2 regions of the Bacillus aerius genome follow, and region 2 is predicted to be linked to the other one. Evidence: predicted binding sites of a transcription regulator. Region 2 holds the regulator's gene; the other holds the start of a gene.

Region 1 (8,142 bases), 890 kb from region 2:
TTCCGTCCGCTTAAGTCGTTCAATTGACCAATCCGTCACGTTATCCCAGCGTACGAATGCGGCAAACAGCTGGGGAGCTGACTATTTCGTGTCTATTCATATTAATGCTGGCGGAGGCACAGGTTTTGAAAGTTATGTGTATCCTGGCGTTTCAGCACCAACCACCACGTATCGCAATGCTCTTCATGATGAGATTGTCCGCTCCGTTGATTTTGCCGACCGCGGCAAGAAAACAGCGAACTTCCACGTTCTTCGGGAAACTTCTATGTCTGCCATTTTAACTGAAAACGGTTTCATCGATACGGTAGCTGATGCAAATAAGCTCCGTAACGCTACTTTCCTTCAAGGGATCGCTCGTGCTCATGCCACTGGATTAGAAAAAGCCCTTCAATTGAAAAAAAAAGCAAGTAACCTATATAAAGTGCAAGCAGGGGCTTTCAAGGTCAAAGCCAATGCGGATGAACTAGCAGCTACACTCAGATCCAAAGGATTTGAAGCGCTGGTCGTACTGGATAGCGGCATGTACCGAGTCCAAGCTGGCGCTTTCCGTTCAAAGCAAAATGCAGATGACCTCGTCGCCCGATTAAAGCAGGCCGGTCACGACGCATTCGTTTTTCAATAATCTAAAAAACAAACCGGCTCAAGTCATCTTTAGAGCCGGTTTGTTGTCTATCCAATTATGCTAAAATGTTCACGACAAATTGAGACCATGTTTCAAGACGATCGAAGTACTCAGGCTTTTTCAAATCTGTTACTTTCATCCATTTGCCTGAGATTTGATCTGTTTCTTTTACTTCTACATGAGCACCCGGCGATAATTCAAGGGCCGATAACAGTCCGATGTGCACACGGCCGACACTGTTGTCATCATCATTAATGAGTCCAAGGGTTTTCATCTCAAGTTTGTCTTCTTCTTGAATCGAAAGTTCCTCGTCCAGTTCACGATCGGTATTTTCTTTTAGAATCTCAGCAAAATTTTTTCCTTCAATGAAATTCATATGACCCCCAAAGCCAAGAGATAACTTATGATGTAAGCGCGTCTCTCCCCCACCTTGAAGTCTTTCATATACATACACTTCGTCCTCACGCTTAATCACGACATAAGGTATCGGCTGTTTGAAGTCAGGGTTTTCTTCTGCATCGCCTCTTCGCATCTGCTCGAAGTGTTCTTCGATTTCTTTCATAATGGTGCTGATTGTTTTCTCTTCACTATTCACACCATTAAACGCAAGTGTTTCGTTTTGGAACACGCGTGCGCGCGGTGCAACTAAAATCATTTCGTCCATTTTTCCCATGTTCGGTATCCTCCAGTATGTAACACATTGTTAGAAATGGCAAAAAGCCAAAACGAGTGATGCGTTTTGACTTTTACGCTTTCTTATGATTCATCTCCAAAGAAGAAATCGTCATCTTTTAACGGCTCAACTGTTGCCTTTTTGTAGCCGTTCCCTTTCATTGAGAAGAAGTCATGTGACTTTGTTTTTGTATTGAGTCCGTTCAATACAATTGGGTTGATCTCTTCTTCTTCAAAGTAAGGGGCAAATCCAAGGTTCATTAACGCTTTATTGGCATTGTAACGAATGAACTTTTTCACATCATGCGATAAATTGACTTGGTCATAAATATCCTCAGTGTAATGAAGTTCATTTTCATAAAGCTCATTAAGCAGATCGATAGAGAAATCATAAAGCTCTTTTTGCACGTCAGGTGTTTGTTTGTTGTAAATTTCTTGTGCTAACAATCCAACATACACACCGTGAATCGCTTCATCGCGCAAAATCAAGTTAATGATTTCACCACTTTGCATGAGCTTTCCTTGACCGTAGAAATATAGCGGGTAATAAAAGCCGCTATAGAATAGGAAGCTTTCTAAATACACTGAAGCAACCATTGCTTTAAATAATGAAATCGGGTCATCCTTTTGAATGGAACGGTACAGACCTACAATCATATCTGCTTTCTTTTGCAAGAATTTATTTTTCTTGACCCATTCAAATACTTCACTAATCGTTTCAGTCGGTGCAAGTGTCATGAAGATATTTGAGTATGATTTTGCATGCACGGCATTTTCCATCATAGCCATAAAGTTTAACACGGCTTTACGCTGATGACCGTCCACATGTTCAGCCACTATCGGCATTCCTGTATTTCCTTGTTCTGTATCAAGTAACGTCAGTCCAGCCAGTACCTTCATGTACGTATCTCGCTCTTCTTCACCTAAATATTTCCATGTCAAGAGATCCCCGTTTAAGGAAATCTCTTCTGGAAGCCAGAATTGCTTGACGTTTTGGTTGTAAAACATTTGTGTAAAATCATCTTCGTGTTTTGACCAGTTGGCTGCATCATAAATTTTTGTCACGTTAAACTCTCCTTTAATCAAACAACACAAGAAAGACAGCCTTCCTGCCCTGTATCCTTCGTTCTTGCATAATAAAGTGTCTTAATGCCTTTATGGTGTGCATAAAGATCGATGCGATTTAAGTCACGCGTTGTCATCGTATCTTTTAGGAATAATGTAAAGCTGATTCCTTGATCGACGTGCTGCTGAATGGTTGCGATCATATCGACCACTTTAAACATGTCCATATCGTATGCTTCTTTATAAAAGAACCAGTTTTGTGCTGAAAGTCCTGGCATTGGATAATACGTTTTGCTGTTTCCGTATGTTCTTTCTTCGATACGTTCCATAATTGGCATCACAGACGCTGTTGCCGATTGAACATACGAAATAGAACCTGTTGGCGCAATACATAATCGATAGCTATGATACATGCCATTTTCCGCTACAAAATCTTTGAGTGCTGCCCAATCTTCTTTCGTTGGAATGTGCATCCCTTCAAATAGCGCAGCTGCTTTTTCTGTTTTTGGAGTGAAATCATTTTCCACGTATTTATTGAAGTACTCACCTGTTGCATAACCAGAGCCCTCATAACGGTGGAATGTTTCCCCTTTTTCTTTTGCAAGCTCACTTGAACGCTTAATGGAGTAATAGTTCACCATCATAAAGAACGTATTAGCGAAATCTCTTGCTTCTTCACTTTCATAAGCGATTTGGTTTTGAGCTAAATACCCGTGAAGGTTCATCGCACCAAGTCCAATCGACTTCATCGCTTTGTTCGCTTTTCTAACAGCTGGTGCATTGCGGATATCTGTTGTTTCAGACACAAGTGTAAGTGAGTCCGTTGCAAGCTTGACTGTTTTTTCAATGGATTTGTTTTTCATCACGTTCATGATATTTAAAGAACCAAGGTTACAAGAAATATCAAGTCCGATCTCATCATCTTGATCATAGTCCGTGTAAGAAGAGACTTCTGAAGCTTGAAGTACTTCTGAGCAAAGGTTTGAGAATTTCACACGTGAAATATGGTTCAGAGCGTGCTCTCTATTCACATTATCTTGGAACATGATATATGGATAGCCTGATTCTGAGCGCAGAACAGCTAATTTTTCAAGAAGTTTTCTCGGATTGACTTTTTCTTTTTTGACTTTCGGGTTTTCTACAAGCTCATCATACATTTCTTCCATATCCATCTCATCAAGATGCTGTCCATAAGCTTTATAAACTGTATGAGGATAGAATGTGTAAGCTGTTTTATCTTCTCTAGCAAGCTCGATAAATTTATCTGGGATGACGACACCGATCGAAAGTGTTTTCACACGAACATCTTCATCCGCAGAGATTTTTTTCGTATCTAAGAAATCATTAATATCTCTGTGGAAAATATTCAGGTAGGCACTGCCTGAACCTTGTCTTTGTCCCATTTGATCTGCATATCGGAATGCATTATCAAGAAGTTTCATGACGCCTACGACACCTTTGGTCGCATTTTCAACATCTTTGATCGCTTCACCTTTCGCACGAAGCTTTGAAAGGTTCAAGCTGACGCCGCCGCCTAATTTAGACAACTGCATGGAAATATCAATGGCTCTTGAGATATCGTTTAATGAGTCATTCACTTCAAGCAAGAAGCAGCTCACCAGCTCACCACGTCTTTTACGGCCTGCGTTTAAGAATGTTGGTGTACTTGGCTGATACTCTTGGTTGATCATCAGTTCCACAAACTCAAGTGCTTTCTTTTTGTCTCCGCCCGCAAAGAAAAGAGCCACAACTGAAATGCGGTCTTCATAGCGTTCAAGGATTTTCTTTTTGTCATTTGTTTTCAGTGCATAGTCATTGTAAAACTTAAACGCACTCATAAATGATGGGAATCTAAATTTCTTGGCATATGCAGCTTCAAATACTTCTTTAATATCTGACATGCTGTATTGTCTTAAAAATTCTTCCTCATAGTAGTCGTTTTCTATTAAGTAATCAATCTTCTCTTCTAGATTATGAAAGAAGACCGTGTTTTGATTAATATAATCTACGAAATAACTATGTACAGCTTCTTTGTCCTTGTCGAACTGAAACTTTCCTTCTTTTTGAATCATAATCTCGTTATTTAATTGTATCCACTTTGGAACCTGATTTTGTGACAATTCTTTCTACCTCCTGTGTAAACAATTCAACATCCCTTTTTGTTCCGCTTAGTTCAAAGGTGTGCAAAATAGGAACTTGATATTGTTTAGAAATCGTATCGGCGCTTTTGGCAAAGTTATCTCCCCACACTTTGTTCCCACTCACCGCTACACCTAGTAAAAGGTGCGCATTTTTCTCTAAAAATGACTGAGTGGTACCAGGGACTTGTCCAAATCCTGTCGTAAAGGTGACGAGAATAAACGGCGTATCCAAAAACTCTTCTCCAGTCAATTTTCGTTTGTCTGTAAAAGGGGTCTTGTCCAAAAAGCGTTGAACATTTCCTGTTTTTGAATCAAATACGATTTGAATCAATTCCATCACGACCTAGTTTTTAGTATTGTTGATCATTTCGTTATTCACTATATATAGTATACTATGTTTTTTCAAAACACAACATATAGATGCTCGAAACGAAAAAAATCAACCAACCCGGCCGAACATTCATAGCCGAACTCGTACGTTCAAATAAATAGAGCAGAGCAGGTTCTAAAAATAGACTGCCCTACTCCCTATTCAACTGAAACCGAAATCTATCATAACATGAAAAAAAATCGCTTAGTAGACTAGACTTTTTGTTTTATTTTTTGTAGGCATCGCACTGTAAATCTTCTGACACTTCTGTTATTTCCACTTCAACACCTAATTCTTTGAGCACCGCTTCAAGCGCAGAGACGATCGAGGCTTCTCTTACTAACTCTTTCCCGTTTACAGAAACGCTTGTTCCATATTCGAAACAGGAGTCATCTTCACAAGTTTGTTCCCAATGATTAATTTTAATTTTGTGTGTCATGAACTCATCCTTTTCTGTCTAGATGTCTGATGCATGTTTATAGTGTAGCGACTTCACATTCATTTGTAAATTTACGTGCTTACTCTTCATCAAAGTCTTCACTATCACCATCATCTTCATCCCATTCATCTATGTACTTTGTCGTAATGAGCGTCAGCTCTCCTTCTTTTTCATCAAACCGGTATACATGTACTTCATCATCTTTCACAACAGCAATGTGATTATTTTTTAGCGCAACAGATGATGGTAAAAGACCATCAACATGGCTCCCATCATGCTCACCAGCATGGTTATGCCAACTTTCTTGTCTCGTTTCGATGTTCGAGATGGCGCATGATCCAAATAAGACAACGATTCCAATCAAAAGAAGGATCACTCGAATCCTTCTCAATTCAAGCTCTGCATTTTCCATATAAATCCCCTCACCTTTTAAATGTCCAATAAGGATTTATACGCAACTTGGACAGAAAAGTTTCATGGCATGCAAAATAGCCCCTCTGCACTGACAAAAAACGTAGCGGGTTTCGGCCGGTTTATTCGCAGCTGCATGGGGCTATTGGTGAAAACGGGTGTTTATTCTAATTCAAGATTTACATTTTTTTGAGGTGCAAATGTTGAAATCGCATGTTTATAAATAAGCTGCTGCTTCCCTTCTGTCTCAAGCAGCACCGTGAAATTGTCAAATCCCTTTACTTGACCGCGAAGCTGAAAGCCATTCAGTAAAAATACTGTGACAAATGTATTGTCTTTGCGGATCTGATTCAAAAATTGGTCCTGAATATTAATCGGTTTCATGTTTCGTCCTCCTTGATTCTGATAACTACAGTTTCGCTTTAAGTCCAAGCTTTCCTGCTATATATGCGAAAATTTCCTCTTTTTTGTCCGAAAAGTGGCAAGGTGGTGTCATATCAAACCAGGTGACATCCATTTTATTACGGAACCACGTAAACTGACGCTTCGCATATCTGCGGGAATTTTGTTTTAATTGCTGGATGGCTTCATCAAGTGAGCAATCGCCTTGAAAATAGGCATACAACTCTTTATAACCAATCGCTTGAACAGACTGACAATCTTTCAAACCAGATTGATAAAGTGCGCTCACTTCTTCAATTAAGCCTTCATCTAACATCATATCAATTCTTTGATGAATGCGCTCGTACAAAAGCTCTCGGTCCATTTTCAGCCCAATGAAGGCAGTGTCATAAAGAGGAACTTCTTGATGCCCGTTTTGCATATCAGACATTTTCTGACCTGTTGTATGGATGATTTCAAGCGCTCTGATCACGCGGCGGACGTTATTCGGATGAATCGCTTTTGCAGCGTCAGGATCGGCTTCTTTTAGCTTTTCATACAGCTTGATCGGTCCATGCTGCTGCTTAAACAGCGTCATCTCTTCTCTAAAAGCAGGATCACTTTTCTCATCAGTAAACGTGTAATCATATAAAACAGACTGAATATATAGCCCAGTTCCACCAACAATCATGGGCGTTTTCCCTCTCGCAGCAATCTCTTTGATTTTTAAGCGGACAAGCTGCTGAAATTCAGCTGTAGAAAACGATTCATCCGGTTGTTTAATATCGATTAAATGGTGCGGTACGCCATCCATTTCTTCAGGGGTGATTTTCGCTGTGCCAATATCCATCCCTTTATAGATCTGCATGGAATCTCCGCTGATAATTTCTCCATTAAATGCTTTCGCTATATCAATGCTCAGCTTTGTTTTTCCGACAGCCGTCGGACCTACTAATACAATCACTGGTTGTTTTTTCATAACATCACTCTCTTTTACAAACTGCCTACAGTATAGCATAACTTCTCTTTCTCTCCTATATCCTCCCGTCACCAGCCAAGTGGTTCATTCCCGACCACTTCATATGTCTTTCCTTTTATACGGTGCTTATGCGTTGGCCTTTCTTCATCTGGACTGTAAACGACTCCCCCGTATGGAATCGGGACAGAGTCGGTATAGGCAGAAAACGTGACTTCCTCAATTTCATGGTAGTGCGTCCCGTCCACTCTTGGGATAGCAGGTCCAGTGACGCCATAATATCTATGAAAATGCCCTCTTTCAAATGACGTGATCCCCCGGTAATAATGAGTATGTCTGTCGGTACTGCTTCCATTCACAGGCTGAGAAATACCTTCTATTAAATGATAATGTTCTTCGGTTACATCCGTTCGGGCTTTATAAGCATGTGCATGAGGTGGACATTTAGCCCAATCAGACGGATACAGGCCCATTTTTTACATTCCTCCTTATTTTAGGCATTCACCCAAACACAAGTGGGCCACTCGAATACACTGATGTCAGTTACAGTGATTTTATGTGAAAGGAGTCTTTTTTTATGAATTATTTTGACGCACCGTTTGTTCAAGATGAGATGAGAAGACCTTTTGGATTTGGACGCCCTGGATTTGGTTTTGGAAGACCTGGGTTTGGGTTTGGGCGCCCTGGTTTTGGCTATGGGAGACCTGGATTTTTTGGACCGCCATTTTTAGGTGGTTTTGCTGGAGGGCTTTTAGCTGGGTCGCTTCTTGCTCCAGGATATGGCTATGGTTATCCTTATCCACCGCCATACCCGCCATATGGACCATACCCTTATTATTAAATATGACGATTTAGTGAAAACATCCTCTTATAATATGAATCGATTGACACATTTGTTTTTCATAGGTTAACATTTACTTTACCGACCGTTCAGTAAAGTAGGTGTTTTTTTTATGTCTAAAACGAAAAAAGAACAAATTTTTGAGGCAGCAGCTCACACCATTCTAAAAGAAGGATTGAGTCAGCTCACCCTTCAGCAGGTGGCAGAACATGCAAATATGACCA
Region 2 (8,142 bases):
AAAGTTTTGATATTCTTGTTCCATTTTATATTCTTCGATGGATACTTCAACATAGTTCTTCAGCCTTCTGTCATACGCTGAGAGCCTAAATGTCATAAATGAACCAATGGAAAAAACACCTTTCTGTAAAGAAATCGTCTCAAGCTCTTTTTTTAACAGATCCTCCCTCGGTGGGTCTTGATGAATTCCAGGAATATCATCTAGATCCCCTTTCATGATGCTATGGGCGATCGAAAGAATTTGGTGCTGCTCTTCTGGATCTTTAAATAAGTATGTGTTTTCAAGGATGCTACGCATGCGTTCATTTTCTTTGCATTCCAAAAAAAAGTGAATCAGTAATGTCCGCACAATGTGCTCTATGGCTTCTCCTGATTTCTTCGCTTCTATGAGAAGCCGGTCTTTCCCTTGTTGAATCGAAATGTGATGCCGACTGTCCAAGTGTTCAGCAAGATGTAAAAAAGCGGCGGTATCATATTCATCTTCAAAGATTATTTCAAGCATGTTTGTCCCCCCTAACGACATCTGTTACATATATATGGGGAGAACATAAAAAATAGACGCCTAAAATAAATCAGGCATCTTTCTTTTTAAAATCAGTGGCACTGAGATAAAGATCAAATAAATCAAACAAACAATCGCTAAGGCGGCATAATTTCCGCTCACAAAGCTTGATCCAAGGACATTTAACGCCACAGTACCAGGTATTAATCCTAAAAAAGTCGCTGCCGTAAATGCACGATAATTCGCACGTGAAGCTGCTGCGGCATAACTGACAAAATCAAAGTGAATGGGCGCAATGCGTAATAAGAGGATATAAAGAAATCCATGCTCTTGAATACGGGACGTCACCGCTTTTAGCTTCCGATTGCTTGATTCGGTTTCCTGCTTGTTTGAACGGAAGGTTGAGGCAAGCAGGAAAGATCCTGTTGCACCTGCTGTCGCGCCAGCTAAGGCATAAATGGTCCCAAGGACACTGCCGAATGCCAAACCTGCTGCTAGCGAAAAGACGGTGAGAGGGACAAGCACAAATGGACGAAAAAGTGATAAGAAAAGAAAGACAAAGGGAGCCAACATCCCAAATTGAAGAATCCAATTCTTCACATCTTTCGGCGACAGTTGAAGATGCTGTTTGTTGAGCCACCATAGCACAGCAGCTAGAACCCCAATCACGAGGAAAAGCAGCCATTTTCTTTTATTCATTTCATCCGCTCCCCTTCACGTGACCTATCTTTTTATAAATGACGGCGATTTTCTCCTTCAAGCAGAACTGGTTCAGCTAGGTAGAGAATACGTTCCATTAATCGAGCTGCCTTCACCTCTTCTTTTTCCCCGCGCTGTGAGTACGTAAAGTGATGCTTTAACTCATTCGGTGAGAAATTAGAAGAGAAAAAAGTCGGCAGCTGCTCTGCCATGCGGTATTGCAAGATTGTTCCTAAAAGTTCATCTCGTACCCAGCTTGTCATCGACTCTGCTCCAATATCATCAAGCATTAAAATTGGTGTTGATTTGACCATATTCAGCTTCTCTTCGAGTGTATGATCAGCTAACGAATTCTTTAACTCTCTCACAAATTCAGGCACGTATACAAGGAGAGATGGATACTCTTTTACCGCTAGCTGCTGCGCAATTGCTGCCAGAATAAATGTTTTTCCGACCCCAAACTTTCCATGTAAATAGAGGCCTTTTCCCTTACCTGTTTCATCATAACTTTGCAGGAATTGACCTACTTTTTGAATGACTTCTTGTCTTCCAACCACATTTAAATCAGCAAACGTCGCTTGAAGAACATTCTGTGGAATATACATACTTTTCATAAGTTCTTGCTGTTTTTTCTGTCTATCAAGCCGCAGTTTGACAGGACAAGGGGAATATTCAATATCAATGCTCTGACCTTTGATCACAAGCTTCGGGTGATACCCGTCTAAAATGACATTTACATTCTCTTCCTCTAAGCAGTAAGAACAGCCCTTTGATTGTTGTACATATTCAAAGAGCCTGTTCAAGCTGCGATTGATCATGTCTTCTTGGATGTCCTCTTGATGCTCCTTTAAAAAAGCTTTTACATCTTCATCAGCTAGGACACTTTCTTTAATCTGATTGTATCTCACGCGAAAATCTACCCGCCCTTTTAGCTGATCAAATGAACGACCGATCGGTTTCATCTCCATCTCACCTCACATTAATGTGCATTGTACTTTTTCATATTATTAAACTGATCTAACAATTTTTCTTTTTCTCGTTCGAGGTCCTCTGTAGACAAGTTATCTGTCTGTTCTTTTGGCTGTTCTTTCGTTTCAGCTTCCTTCATCCAGTCAGGCAGTTTCTCCTCGCGGATCACTTTTCCTGATCCATATGATTGACGTTTATTTTTTTGCTGCGCCCATTCTGTCATTTGCCTATTCTCTTCTTTGGCAATTTTCATAGCAGCTGCCACGGTTTTAATTTTCTTTCGCACCCAGTGGGCGGCGATTTTCTGCATATATGTTTTGGACAGTTTCATATCGGTTTTTAGCAGTGTATAGTAGATCAGGACATTCATGACCCCAGGCTCTAGCTGCTGCTCAAGCATAATATCTTCAACAATTCTTAAGTCTGCATACGTCGGCTCAATGCCATCTGCCATATCTTTTAGAAGCTCTCTAGGCGAAATATGATCAAGCTTTTCAATCAATTTCGCATCAGGTGCATCTGCACCTGAATTCTGCGTGACATTGTGACGTAAATGTCTTGGCTGTTTTTGATCAATCAGCTTCGGCTGTTCGCCTCTGTATTCAATTTGATACCAGTCTCTCGCTGCTTTTCGCAGATCCTCAGTTGATATCATCTGATCTGAACCACAGGCACCTGCGACAATATTTTGCATTTGCAGCGGGGTGATGCCATAGACGACCGCTAACTTCTTAATTGTCTCTTTCACTTGCTTTGTCAAAGCTTTTCTTGGAATCATCATGTCCGACATGCCTGCTAACAATAGATCAAAATCAAAAGATTCATCTGAAAGCGGTGCAGGCTGACTTGAGCCAACTGTCACATATTCGTAACCCTCGTCAAGCGATGACGCCTGATTGATTTCCTCTGTCATCTTGCGCTCTCCTGGCTGCAAGACGTGAAACACTTCTTCAAACGATCGGGAGATGTTCTTTGCATCAGCAGGAACTCCTGGATAAGAAAAATAATCACGAAGCTGCATATATTTTGCTTTCTCTACCCGATGATACAAAAGGACATTCAGCATACCGTCTTGGAAAAATTCATCCGGTCTCAGCGGCGGCACGAGCTCATATGTAAACAGTCTGCCTTCTTCCGTTTCCTGTTCATATGTGCGGAGTAATCCGATCGCTTCAAGCTTTAAGCGCTCCTCAAAAATATCATTTAAATTCGTTTGCAGCATCACCATCAGCTGACGGTGAGGTGCGGGTTTCCCCCACATTCGATTTTGTTCCAGCTCTCCCCACAGCGTCATGTATAAACTGAAAGCGGACATGCCAATAAGCGGCTGATATAAAAGAGTAATAAGCTGTCTATCGATGTCACCGAGCAATGAAGCGCTTTTGACGACATACGGATCGACGGCTAGCACTTCCTTCCAATGCTCTGTCATATGCTGATCCTCCCTTAATACGGTTGTCTTCATTGTACACTCTTTTTGCGTTTTACGCTTTACGCAGGAAAAAGAGCATGAAGAATCTTCAGCTCTTTTTTAGCGTTCTTTCTTTAATAAATCTTTTAATTCATCAATAAATACATTGATATCTTTAAACTGACGGTAAACCGAGGCAAACCTGACGTAAGACACTTCATCAATTTTCGCCAGCTCGTCCATCACCATTTCCCCAACAAGCTCGCTTTTCACCTCTGACATGCCTTGGTTACGCAATTCCTTCTCGATGTTAAAGCAGACATCCTCGAGCTGTTTTAAAGCGACAGGACGTTTTTCACACGCTTTGATGAGGCCTCTCAGCATCTTTTCCCGGCTGAATTCTTCTCGAATTCCTTCTTTTTTCACCACAATCAATGGCAATTCTTCTAATTTTTCAAACGTCGTGAAGCGATATTGACAGCTTTCACACTCTCTTCTCCGACGGATGGACTTCCCTTCATCTACTGGTCTTGAATCAAGCACCCTTGTGCCAAGGTGCTGACATGTGGGACATTTCATTTCATCAGCTCCGATCTCTTCTTGGAAGTTGTTTGTCTAGTTCTTTATAGAGGGACAAAACAGCCTTTTGACTGTAGCCAAAGTCTGTTGGCAGTGCTGTTTCTGTTGTCACATTAAAATCGACAGCTGTTTCAAAAGGACGAATTGAAATGACAGTCGCCACGAGAAAAGCTTTTTTCGGCGTTCGTATGTTTGCGTTGATTTCACCTCGTTCTGCTGAAACAGATGTCACTTGATAGGAATCGTTTCTTGAAAGAACGGCTTCTACCGTTTGGGAAGCTTGAGTTTGTGTCGATTTGTAGTAATGGCTTTTCAGCTCTGACACTGGATGATGGTCAGATGTTTCTGTATGATTTGAAATGAATCGTTTGAGCTTTTGTCCTAAAGTCATACACGTATCCCCTTTGACATAAACCCTCTTCTTTATTTTATAAAAAAAACCTTTGTTTTCCTAGAACAAAAGTATAGACAGGTTGGATCATGCTGGATGTCGTGTATGGAACAAATATAAAAAGGAGCATAACACAAAGGCATTTAATGCTTTTGGCCAGCTCCCATTGCAATCTTTTTTATGTTTACAGTGCTTTGGCTTGCGCCTGTTTCACTTGTACAGGTCCCATGCCTCGAGGAATTTCGATGTTTTCTCTTGTTTCAGCACCTAGTTCATCTCCGATATGATCTGCTGCAATATTCGGATCTAGATCGCCGCAAGTATAAACATCTATGCTCGCATAACCATGTTCAGGAAAGCTGTGAATTGTCAGATGAGATTCAGAAATAATGACAACTCCACTTACTCCTTGAGGTGCAAATTTGTGAAAAGCAACCTCTCTTACTTCAGCTCCTGATTTCAAAGCTGCATTTACAAACGTTTTTTCAATAAAATCCATGTCGTTCAGTTTATCACAGTCGCATCCCCATAACTCGGAGATAACGTGACGTCCGATTGTTTCCATCATGGACCCCCCTTAAACAAGAATGAAAGAGTGAAGTTCTAAGCAGCCGGACCGGACATATACCACGGGGGAAAGTTAGTCCAAAGAGGTCCTAACCCTTTAAGTATACCCGAATGAGTCTGCGAACAAGAAGTTCACGAAAAATAGTATACTTTGTTTAGACCCATTTTGCAAGCTGTGTTTTTAGTGGGATTTTCTCTCATTTCTTGAAAAGGGACGTTCAGTCTTCTTCATTTCAAACAGCTGAAAGCTCTTTCATCTGGGAACCAACAAACTTTACAAGATCAACCACTCTGCAAGAATAGCCCCATTCATTGTCATACCATGCAAGAACTTTTACTTTTCTGCCTTCCATCACCATCGTTGTAAGTCCATCAACGACAGCAGAATAAGGGTTTGTGTTAAAGTCTGTGGAGACAAGTGGTTCATCTGTGTAGTCTAATATGCCAGCAAGAGATGTTTTTGAAGCCGTTGCAAAGGCAGCATTTACCTCTTCTGCTGTAACATCTTTTTTCAAGTCGACCACAAGATCAACCATCGATACATTAGAAACTGGCACTCGAAGTGCAAGTCCATGTAATTTCCCTTTCATGTGCGGCAGCACTAAAGAAAGCGCTTTAGCGGCACCCGTCGTCGTTGGAATGATGGACTGGGCACATGCTCTTGCCCGGCGCAAATCCTTGTGGGGGTTGTCGATATTTTTTTGATCATTTGTATAAGCATGAACCGTTGTCATTAAGCCGTTGTCGATGCCAAATTCATCATCTAACAATTTGACAACTGGCGCTAAACAGTTTGTTGTACAAGATGCGTTTGAAATAACGACGTGCTTTTCAGGATCAAGATCATCCTCATTGACACCCATTACAATTGTAACGTCTTCATTTTTACCTGGAGCTGTAAGTACGACCTTTTTCGCTCCGGCATCTATATGGCCCATCGCTTGATCTTTTGAATTAAATTTCCCTGTTGCTTCGATCACGATATCAATCCCAAGCTCTCCCCATGGAAGCTGCTTTGGGTCTCTATTATTGAGCAAAAGCACTCTTTTGCCATTGACAATCAACGCGTCATCTTCTGCTGTCACATCGCATTCGTAACGTCCATGATTTGTGTCATATTTAATTAAATGTGCTAGCGTTTCGGCAGGATAGCTTGCGTTCACCGCTACAATTTGAATTTGATCATCAAGCATTGCTTTTCTGAAGACCATGCGTCCAATTCTGCCAAACCCATTGATCGCTGCTTTTACCTTCATGAACAGGTCACTCCTCTATTATGTGTTATACTCAATAAATTTATTTATGAAATTAGTATATCACATTAGAATGTAATTGCCAGTATATAAACGTATATTTTCAAAAAAGGGCTGTTCTTTGCAATGAAATTGACGAAAAAAGCATAAAAAAAGAAGAGTACTGTATGTACTCTTACTTATCTGTATGTTCCCATTCGTTTAATATGTTCTCTAATTGCTTTCTAATAAAAGCAAGATCTTTTGTGTTTTCTATCACGCGGTCTGCTTTTTGGCATTTTTCCTCAAGAGGCTGCTGGGAGTGAATGCGATTCAGTGCTTCTTCCTCGCTCAGGTCGTTTCGATTCATGAGCCGCGACAGCTGCAATTCAGGCGTCGTGTACACAACGATGATGCGGTCGACTAGCCCTTCCAGCTTGCTCTCGAATAGGAGCGGGATATCAAGCACAACAAATGTTTCATTGTTGCTCACCCCTTCATCACGCTGCTCGAGCATTTCCTTTCTGACTTCAGGATGAACGATGGCATTGAGCTGTTTTCTTTTCTCTTCATCAGAAAAAATGATCGCACCAAGCTGCTGCCGGTTCAGTTCACCATTTGGCAGAAGAACCTCTTCACCAAAAGTTTGAACGATTTGATGAAGGGCAGCCGATCCTTTAGAAACCGCTTCTTTTGCAATGACATCAGCATCCACCACCCGAATGCCTTTCTCTTTTATCATCTGCGAGACTGTGCTTTTTCCGCTAGCAATCCCGCCTGTTAATCCAATGACGAGCGTCAATTCGTTTCCTCCTTTACAGCTTCCACACCCCAATTAAAATGAGCAACAGCCCTGGTAAGCATGCGAGTTTATCGATCCAGCGCCAATTGGCCAAATAATGACCTGCACGCAGTCCGATGCATACAAAAAGAGAACTCATCACAGCGACCGTGATGCTCATGACAATTGGAGAAAAACCAAGAATCGCAGCACCAATCCCTGCACCAAATGCATCGATGGATAAAGCAATTCCAAGAAGCACCGCTTCCATTCCATTAATGGTGCCAGAGCGGTCAATATCTGCACTTGTAGGCTTTCGCAAAATATGAATGACAAGCCCAAGAGACTGCACTTCTACATTGAGAAGTGTTTTTTCATGAAGGAGCAAATCACGCTCTTTCGCTGGTTTATAAAATTGATACAGAACCCAAAGTCCGATGGCAATTAAGATGCCTCCACCCAGTTTATCTGTCACTGAGACAGGGAGGAATGTCGTGAGCAGGCTGCCAATCAGCATGGAAATGAGCAACACAATTCCTGAACAGCAAGCAATAATAACGATGGCTTTAAATGGAATCCTCATCTTGCGAAGACCATACGTAAAACCTACAGAAAAGCTGTCAATGCTGACGGCAATAGCTAAAAACAGAAGCGAAAACGAAATCATACCTGTACTCTTCCTTTCTGTTCATGCAACGATGATCAAGAGTCTCTAGGCGTCCTTAGACTCTTCTTCACTATATGAAGAGCAGGTGGGCTGTGTGTCAGTCTACACCTTGCTGAAAAAAGAATGTTTTTTATCGTATGCATGGCAAAAAGGAAGCATGCTGACGGCTTACCTTTATGAAGGGCGTTTTTGGCAGGTCACACAAAAATGAGTGCCGCGCCCTCCCACCACTGTTTTCTCTATGATACTGCCGCACGTCTGACAAGGTTCTCCCCGCCGGTCATATACAAGAAGCTGTAATTGAAAAGTCCCAATATCACCTTGTGAATTGATGTAGGAGCGAAT

Evidence for each region. The regulator NrdR, encoded in region 2, represses ribonucleotide reductase genes. The targets are predictions, from matches to a motif close to AACACNATATATNGTGTT.
Region 1: a site for NrdR is predicted at 4,875-4,892, ahead of nrdI (class Ib ribonucleoside-diphosphate reductase assembly flavoprotein NrdI). Genes of this name have one in related genera too.

The regions. Positions count from the first base shown of each region.
Region 1 covers NZ_JARYHO010000001.1:1,709,440-1,717,581, reverse strand. Annotated here, with positions in the region: gene M2353_RS08775 (N-acetylmuramoyl-L-alanine amidase) at 1-622, shown strand, start outside; gene M2353_RS08770 (hypothetical protein) at 678-1,295, opposite strand; gene nrdF (class 1b ribonucleoside-diphosphate reductase subunit beta) at 1,379-2,359, opposite strand; gene nrdE (class 1b ribonucleoside-diphosphate reductase subunit alpha) at 2,377-4,479, opposite strand; gene nrdI (class Ib ribonucleoside-diphosphate reductase assembly flavoprotein NrdI) at 4,439-4,831, opposite strand; gene M2353_RS08750 (hypothetical protein) at 5,097-5,309, opposite strand; gene M2353_RS08745 (YmzC family protein) at 5,389-5,721, opposite strand; gene hfq (RNA chaperone Hfq) at 5,883-6,104, opposite strand; gene miaA (tRNA (adenosine(37)-N6)-dimethylallyltransferase MiaA) at 6,130-7,080, opposite strand; gene M2353_RS08730 (YmaF family protein) at 7,149-7,550, opposite strand; gene M2353_RS08725 (hypothetical protein) at 7,655-7,918, shown strand; gene M2353_RS08720 (TetR/AcrR family transcriptional regulator) at 8,031-8,142, shown strand, end outside.
Region 2 covers NZ_JARYHO010000001.1:2,599,306-2,607,447, forward strand. Annotated here, with positions in the region: gene ytxC (putative sporulation protein YtxC) at 1-501, opposite strand, end outside; gene M2353_RS13425 (TVP38/TMEM64 family protein) at 562-1,200, opposite strand; gene dnaI (primosomal protein DnaI) at 1,233-2,162, opposite strand; gene dnaB (replicative helicase loading/DNA remodeling protein DnaB) at 2,180-3,601, opposite strand; gene nrdR (transcriptional regulator NrdR) at 3,701-4,159, opposite strand; gene M2353_RS13445 (cytosolic protein) at 4,164-4,550, opposite strand; gene speD (adenosylmethionine decarboxylase) at 4,735-5,115, opposite strand; gene M2353_RS13455 (glyceraldehyde-3-phosphate dehydrogenase) at 5,351-6,373, opposite strand; gene coaE (dephospho-CoA kinase) at 6,546-7,151, opposite strand; gene ytaF (sporulation membrane protein YtaF) at 7,165-7,797, opposite strand; gene mutM (DNA-formamidopyrimidine glycosylase) at 7,972-8,142, opposite strand, start outside.